Regions from separate parts of the Paenibacillus sp. NPDC056579 genome, predicted to be linked through region 2. Evidence: a T-box and tRNA genes for the amino acid it is inferred to sense, from the RefSeq annotation. Region 2 holds a T-box; the other holds one or more tRNA genes.

Region 1 (4,155 bases), on a different contig from region 2:
CTCTCAAGAATTTTATTGACACAGAAGATGCGGTTGTTTTAAGATGAGAAAAATTAAAGTACACGGAAAGGAGCGTGAGCGGGATGAAAAAGGCACTTTACCTATTAGGATATGAGAGCATTCAAAAGTGGAGCCTAACCGAGGGCAACCATTCAGTTTTCAATGCGCTAAAACCTTTTTCTTCGCCACGCGGCCTATTATCGATATCCGATCACCTCTGACAAAAATGGGGATCTGCAAGCAAATCACGTTTATTGCAAACGTATTTGGTTGGATACGGGAAGACCGCTCTGGAGAAGCGGTCTTTTTTGTTTTATCTACAAATGGAGGAAAAAAGAAAATATGTTAAAAAAGGGTTGACATTAAAAATTCCCCATGATAATATCATAATCAGTAAAGCGGTAAAACACTAAAGCGGTAATGCGAGAAAGTCTTTTGGTACTAAACCTACAAGGAAAGGAAGGGATAGGCAATGAGAAGCCAGTTATTCAACAATCCGTCTAAGCAGGACTATGAACAGCCAAATAAGTATCACGAGAACACAATTGATCATAAGCAAGTTTGGTGCGAGAGCAGCATTAAGGGGCAATTTAGCGATGTTCTTGAGGCCTATTTCCAACCAATCATCAGTAGCTTTTACGTACCATGTTTGAGCCTTTCCATCCTTAGAAGAGGAGGAATGGCGCTAACGTGACCATGAATCACGGACCGTTCCGAGTCTGAATCCGTGCATACATTGATATTGTGCGTAAAAGGCTACTTGCGACCTGGCAAGTGGTCCATTGGTGCTTGTCCTTTATGCTTGGGGCAGCGGCTTGAATGGAACCACGACGGGCTAAGCAGCCTTTTTTATACCCATGGATAGAACGTATGTTCTGTAGGAGGGGTAAGGCGTCCTGTTGGATGGAGAAGCTGGCTGACAGAGCAATCGTAAACTCATTATTCACAGGTTCTAATTCTGTTCAGCCCTTCCAATCATATTATGGCGCATTAGGCAAGTGGTCTAAGCCACAGGACTTTCAATCCTGCATTCGCTCGGTTCGAATCCGGCATGCGTCACCAAATGCGGAATTAGTTTAATGGTAGAACGGATGCATTCCAAGCATTCAGTATGGGTTCAATTCCTGTATTCCGCACACTAAAAGTACATATAAAAAGCGGTTCGCAGAGTGTGAGTCAGCCATGAGTTTGGGTTCTGATGGGTGGTTGAACGAAACACAAGCTGTAAAAAATCGGTGGGAGCTTAACCCGCTCCTAGCAAGGATTTACCGCGTCCACATGCTGGCGTAGCTCAATCGGTAGAGCAACTGACTTTTAATCAGTAGGTTGAAGGTTCGATCCCTTTCGCCGGCACCAAATATCTTCTACCACCATCAATATATGACGTAGTGGTGAAGCGGCATAACACACCTGTCTTTCGAACAGGGATACGCGGGTTCGAATCCCGTCTACGTCTTCACGGTTCCATAGTTCAGTTGGTTAGAACGCTGCGTTGTCAGCGCAGAGGTCAGGGGTTCAAATCCCCTTGGGACCGCCAATATGCTGTCGTAGCTCAGGAGGTTAGAGCGCTCGGCTGATAACCGGGAGGTCGGTGGTTCAAGTCCATTCGACAGCAGATTTTAAAGCTGATCAGTAAAAAGCGCGCTGGTTCCTATCCAGCCGGACTCATATCTTGTGCATGTGGGGAATAGATTTTTAAAAGCTGCATACCACACCATAGCCTGTGGCTTCAAGCTCCACCATGTTAGACACAATGCGTTGAATCAATTCCATCAAGGCCCGCCAAACAAACCAAAACGAAAGGAAGAAGCCAACCTTGCATTACAGGTGAATCCCATGAAAACAAAAAGACGACAATTCCCATTGATTCATGAAACGACATTCCGCAATACAACTGAACAGAACCTTGAGTTTGGAGACGTAATGGATCGGATTACGCGATTCATCGAAGGCGATTCAAGGGCAGTATATGATCTCGTGGTTACGACAGACGCTCAGACACATCCCGGCCATACGAAATTCGTAAGCTACATTGTGGTGTATCGAGTAGGACGAGGCGCTTGGTTATGCAGCCGGCAAGTGATAATTCCGAGAGAAATCTACTCTGTTCAAGAAAAATTGTCATTGGAAACGACCTTCAGCCAAGAAATTGCCGCTCAATTCGGTTATGCCGAACGTGAACGTCTCGAGAACATTATCTTACCGTATATCGATCAAGGGGCAGATATCCGCTTCATGGTAGATATTGACGGAGGAACCGGCGCTAAGAATAAGACGGCAGCTTATCTTTCGGAGATGGTTAGTCGAATTGAAGCAATGGGTTTAATCGCTAGGGTTAAACCAGAATCGGTAATGGTAAGTGTTGCTGACCGCGAAACGAAAAAGCCTTTTCGGTTACGAGCTGCTTCTTCTTAACAGGATATCTCCATTAAATTGACGAAGAAAGCCCGGGAAATCCCCAGGCTTTCTTCTATTTTTGCTCATGAGTCTTTGGTGAATCGATATTCCGTTGGAACTTATTTGCAATTTCTGCGTCTATAATAAAAACTGAAGATCAATGAATCATGTCTTAGAAAGGATTCTCTCATGGATACCCTCACTGGTTTCTTAATTTTAGGTGCTTTGTTTGGTATTTTTGTTGCTATTCAAAAACTTAATTCAAATGTTATTACACAAATTGATCAAAATGAGAAGATTACTGAGTTACTTAGTGAATTGAAGGAAAAGTAAACGGGATGTCGAAGCAAGATCCAGAACTTATTACAGCTGCGAAAAGCTGGATGAAGGTATTCATATGGAGGCACTGAATTTGGATAATCGGGATAAGCAATGGATTAAGCAGAAACTGGATATTGCGAGAGCGGAGCTAGGGGAGCTAGCTTTTCAGGAAGTTGAGTACATTACCAAAGGCTGCGAGAAAGACGTTCTGATTCTGGATAAAAAGACAGTTATTGCTTTCTTTCGTGATGGATTGCAGCTAGATCAATATCATATCCGACAGGAGCTAATTCGCAGATTAGCAGGGCAGACGGAGGCTATTTTGCCAGAATGCCTGTATCTTTCTCCGACCCAACATTTCGTGGTAGAAAAATACGTGCCGGGATATCGAATTACTCCTCAATATGTGGAACAACATTCGCAATATGCACAACAAATTGGGCGATCCGTTGGAAGTTTTTTGAAACAGCTTCATATGAAATCAGAGCGCAGACAGGCCTTGCCAAGCCGTTTTGAACAAGATGTTCGGAATGATATGAATGACGGGGTTAGGCTGCTGCAGGCCAAACTGTCACCATCAGAGATGGAACAAGTGAAGCATTTCCTGTGTGAATATTATGAAATTTCAGCTTCGGTTCCAACTTGCATTGTGCATGGAGATTTCCACTATGATAATATTCTATGGGACGAGAGAGCCGGTAGGCTCGGGATTATAGATTTTAGTGAAGCAGGAATGGAAGATCCGGCATTGGATTTTATGTATATGTTTTATTATCCTAGAGAATTCAGACACGCGGTATTTACGGAGTACGGTTCAGAAGATGCAACGCTCTATGAGAGAAGCCAAATGTATGACAGGATCTACGGATTATATGATATGATCGAAAACCTCCAGGGGAATCCGCGAAAACCACACTTTGAAAAAGGGTACACCAGATTTTTTTACAGATCGCAAGATTATAAACTGTTCAAACTTGTTTAGACTAACATAGTTGGAGAAAATATTGCGGGTGGAAATAAACAAACGAATACCGTGGTCTTGATTTCTTGTGAGTAAGGGGATAATTCAAGGGGGAAATGGCGGTAGCTTGGAAAAATCAGGTTCTACAACTCGGGCACAGTCTATTACAGTTATTGAACGTATTATGTCCATACAATCCGGTAGATCGCTAGAAATAGACCAGGAAGCCGTCAAAAACGCAGAGAAAGAGCTTGCAAAAATATCAATATTGTTTAAGAGGGCAAGACTAATATATATCGGATGACAAGGACATTATCTCAAAGAGCCGCGCAAACCGCAGCTTTTTTTATTTTTTTGGATCAGACTCTTGACAAGCCCAAATTTCTGATATGAAAGCACTATCAGGTACTGCAAACGGATACCGGAGAGAGCGTGTAAGCCATCTCTATACTCCAATTCGATAACGAAAATTATCC
Region 2 (4,155 bases):
TCCGCTCCCCCAGAAGCGATCTCTAGAGCGGCGGATATACCAGTTGCTCATCTCGTCGACGAACGATTCGACCGCCTTGGCCGGATTCAGGAAATCGTATTCCTGCAGCCCCTTTGATACGGCAGCCAGCAAGCTGTTTAACCGCGACAGAATCCACCGGTCCAATATGCTGCCGCTTGCTCCAGTCACATGCTCTTCCGGCTTGTAGCCGTCGATCGAAGCATACAGGGTATAGAACGCATGCGTGTTGACAATCGTGTCAATAACTTTCGATTTGGCTTCGGCGACGATTTGTCTGGAAAATCTCTTGCTGTTCCATGGCGCGCTGTCGGCGAGCAATGCCCAGCGGAAAGCGTCGGTGCCGAAATCGCCGATAATCTCCCAAGGGTCGATAACGTTGCCCTTGCTCTTGGACATTTTTTGTCCATTCTCATCCAATATATGCCCCGTGGAAAGAACCGCCTTGTACGGCGCCTTGCCGTTAAATAACGTGGACACCGCCAGCAAGCTGAAAAACCAGCCGCGCGTCTGATCGATTCCCTCGCATATCATATCCGCCGGATATTGCCGTTCAAACTGCTCCCGGTTCTCGAACGGAGTATGGTACTGGGCGAAAGGCATCGAACCGCTGTCGAACCAGACGTCTATCACTTCAGGCGTCCGCTCCATCACCCCGTTCCCGCAATGGCCGCAGCGTACCTTGACTTCGTCTACGAACGGTTTATGAAGCTCCAGATTCGCATCGACCGGAGTTACGGCATGGGCTCTCAGCTGTTCGATACTGCCCGGAACGAATTCGCCCTGACATGACGGGCATACCCATACATTAAGCGGAGTTCCCCAGTACCGGTTCCGGCTTATGTTCCAATCGACCAGCTCCTCGAGAAACTTGCCGAACCGGCCTTCGCGAATATGGTCCGGGTACCAGTCCACCTGCCGGTTGTTTGCGATCAATTGCTCTTTGACCGCCGTCGTCTTGATGAACCAGCTCTCCATCGCGTAGTACAGCAGAGGCGATTTGCAGCGCCAGCAGAACGGATAGCTGTGCTCATACTTCTCCTTCGAATAGAGCAGCCCTTTCTCCGCCAGCAGCTTCACGATATCGACATCGCAATCCTTCACGAACCGGCCGGCGAAATCCGTCACTTCATCGACGTAGCGTCCTGAAGCGTTGACCACGTTCAGCATGCTGATGCCGAATTTCATCGCTACCTTGTAGTCGTCTTCCCCGTGAGCGGGTGCTATGTGAACGACCCCTGTACCGCTCGTGTCGGTAACGAAATCGCCTTCGATCACAACATGAGCGTTCGGTACCTCCACATACCGGAACGGAGGAGTATACTTCAAGCCGACCAGCTCGGCGCCGCTCACCTTCCCGACGATTTCATAGTCGCCCTTCAAGACGTCTTCCGCCCGATGTTCGGCGACAATCACTGTCTCGTCACCTTGCTTCGCCCTGACGTACGTCAGCTCCCGATTTACGGCAAGCGCGACGTTCGCAGGCAGCGTCCATGGCGTCGTCGTCCAGGCGAGAATGGATTCGCTGCGGTCCTGCAGCTTGAATTTCACCGTTGCGGACAAATCCTTCACGTCCTCATAGCCTTGAGCGACCTCGTGCGAGCTGAGCGTGGTTTGACAGCAGGGACAATACGGACTTACGCGGTGCCCTTTGTACAGCAATCCTTTCTTGTGAATTTCCGCGAGCAAATGCCACACACTTTCGATATACTCGTTTTTCAACGTGATATAAGGATCGTTCATATCCGTCCAGTAGCCTATCGCCTCGGTCAGCTCGCGCCATTGCCTTTCATACTCGAACACGCTGTCCTTGCACTTTTGGACGAATTCTGCAATCCCGTATTGCTCAATCTCCTGCTTGCCGGAGATACCCAGCTGTTTCTCGACGCCGAGCTCTACAGGGAGCCCGTGAGTATCCCATCCTGCTTTACGAACAACCTGATGGCCTGTCATCGTCTTGTAGCGGCATATAAAATCTTTGATAACCCTGCCTAACACATGACCGATGTGCGGCGCCCCATTCGCTGTTGGGGGACCTTCATAGAATACGAAGTTTGGATGTCCCTCCCTCTGCTCGATAGATTGCTTGAATGTATGCTCCTTATTCCACTGTTCCAGCACCCGAAGCTCCCGCTGCCGGGCTTTTTCTTTCGGATCCACTTGCCTCATTGTCCAATCACCTCAAAAAAATTATTGTTGAAAAACAAAAAAGACCCGTCCCCATAAGGGACGAGTCGTCGCTCGCGTTACCACCCTTGTTCCGTATCCGCCCTGAATCTCAGGACTGATAACGGCACTCCTCTACGTACTAACATACGCGTTCCTTGTAACGGCGGACCCCCGGTTAAGCTTACTCGTACGAAACTTTCGGCTTCACTTCTCCGAGATGATTTTCGACTACGACTTGAACACCGGCTTTCAGCAATCACCGGCTCTCTGGGGAACAACATCATAGCGTACTCTTTCTCGTCATCGAATTTAGTTAGGTTTGCTTTTTATTGTTATAATCCAATTGCTAGCATTTGTCAAGAGGCATGCCGCAATTTGTGCGAGGAGCCTGTTCTTTTATTTTGAGAAAAGAAAAAGGAACCGGCAGGAATAACCCGCCGACTCCTTAATGAATTGATTAATGAGTACCTCTTACGTCCATTTCCACTTGCTTCGTTTCTTTTTGGTACGTAGAGTTGTTAATGCGCTCTTGCAGCTTCTCGTAGTACAAGTCCTCATTGATAGGCAAGTCTACCCAGTTGTCGGTCCAGGAAGACAAATGCATCGCGTTCGACAGCGTCAAGCCTTTGATGCCTTCCTCGCCTGGCGCCAGCAGCTTCTCGCCTTTCAAGATGTGGTTGACGAAGTTTTGGGTAATGCCTTTGTGTCCAGGGCCTGGAGCGCCTTTAATCGGAATCTCGCATTTCCATACTTCCGGAGAACCGAAGCCGCCTTTGAACTCACGGTTGAACTCAGGCTCAGGAGTACGCAAACGCCAGAACGTCAGCTTCTCATCCTCGATTACGATTTTGCCGCGGTCGCCTGTGACTTCGAAACGGTTCGTTCCCGGAGCTTCGCCAGTCGTAGTTACGAACAAGCCGGTTGCCCCGTTCTCGTATTCTACATAAGCCGTTACGTCGTCTTCCACTTCGATGTTACGGTATTTACCGAAACCGCAAAATGCTCTGACGCGTTTTGGCATCATGTCGATCGTCCACTGCCACAAGTCCAGCTGATGCGGGTCTTGGTTAATCAGAACGCCGCCGCCTTCGCCGGCCCATGTAGCGCGCCAGCCGCCGGAATCATAGTAGCTTTGCGAGCGGTACCAGTTCGTAATGATCCAGTTCGTGCGGCGGACTTCGCCCAATTCACCGGAGCTGATAAGATCTCTCAGCTTTTGGTACAGAGGGTTTGTCCGTTGATTATACATAATTCCGAAGGCTTTGCCGGATTTCGCAGCAGCTTCGTTCATTTCCCGTACTTGCTTCGTATACACGCCGGCCGGCTTCTCAACCAGCACGTGGTACCCGTGTTGGAACGCCTGAATAGCCGATACCGGATGATCATAGTGAGGCGTTGCTACGATAACAGCGTCGAAGGCTCTGGAAGCGAAGAAAGCTTCGAGATTGTCGAACAGCTGAATGTTCTTGTTTCCATGATTTGCTCTAACCCAGTCCAGTCGGGATGCATCTGTATCCACAATGGCGGTCAGCTCTGCGCCTTTGACAGCGTTGTCTACCAAATAACCCGTATGGCCTTTACCCATGTTGCCCACACCGATCAATCCGATGCGCACTTTGTCCATTCGTGTCCCCTGCCTCTCGATTCATATTCGATACTATGTAAGCGCATTTTCGCTTGCCTCTTCATTATATATTGCACACGTGAACATTACAATAAAAAAAAAGAGAAAATCGCACCTCTTTTCGCAAGGCCGACCTTCTCTGCGGCAAATGGTTATCGCACCGTCGCTTTATCTTTTTCGGAAATTTGACTCAGCGCTTCTCCCGCTTCGTCTTCGAATTTATCGCGTACCGCCAGGTCGCCGATCGAAACGATACCGACCAGCTCTCCGTTCTCGCATACAGGCAAACGGCGGATTTGCTGGCTGGCCATCAGCTTCACCGCTTCATCCACCGTCGTTTCCGG

What was found. A T-box is a leader RNA that pairs with one kind of tRNA and senses whether it is charged. The one in region 2 lies ahead of ileS (isoleucine--tRNA ligase), so its partner is inferred to be a tRNA-Ile.
Region 1: it encodes a tRNA-Ile, which carries the amino acid that the T-box ahead of ileS (isoleucine--tRNA ligase) is inferred to sense. The anticodon was not compared.

What each region holds. Positions count from the first base shown of each region.
Region 1 covers NZ_JBHTVD010000004.1:566,860-571,014, forward strand. The annotation lists tRNA gene ACFQ88_RS19335 (tRNA-Glu) at 985-1,062, shown strand; tRNA gene ACFQ88_RS19340 (tRNA-Gly) at 1,066-1,136, shown strand; tRNA gene ACFQ88_RS19345 (tRNA-Lys) at 1,281-1,356, shown strand; tRNA gene ACFQ88_RS19350 (tRNA-Glu) at 1,383-1,456, shown strand; tRNA gene ACFQ88_RS19355 (tRNA-Asp) at 1,461-1,537, shown strand; tRNA gene ACFQ88_RS19360 (tRNA-Ile) at 1,542-1,615, shown strand; gene ACFQ88_RS19365 (ribonuclease H-like YkuK family protein) at 1,837-2,415, shown strand; gene ACFQ88_RS19370 (phosphotransferase family protein) at 2,810-3,700, shown strand.
Region 2 covers NZ_JBHTVD010000003.1:191,452-195,606, forward strand. The annotation lists gene ileS (isoleucine--tRNA ligase) at 1-2,187, opposite strand, end outside; T-box leader at 2,241-2,500, opposite strand; gene ACFQ88_RS13405 (Gfo/Idh/MocA family protein) at 2,645-3,811, opposite strand; gene ACFQ88_RS13410 (CBS domain-containing protein) at 3,964-4,155, opposite strand, start outside.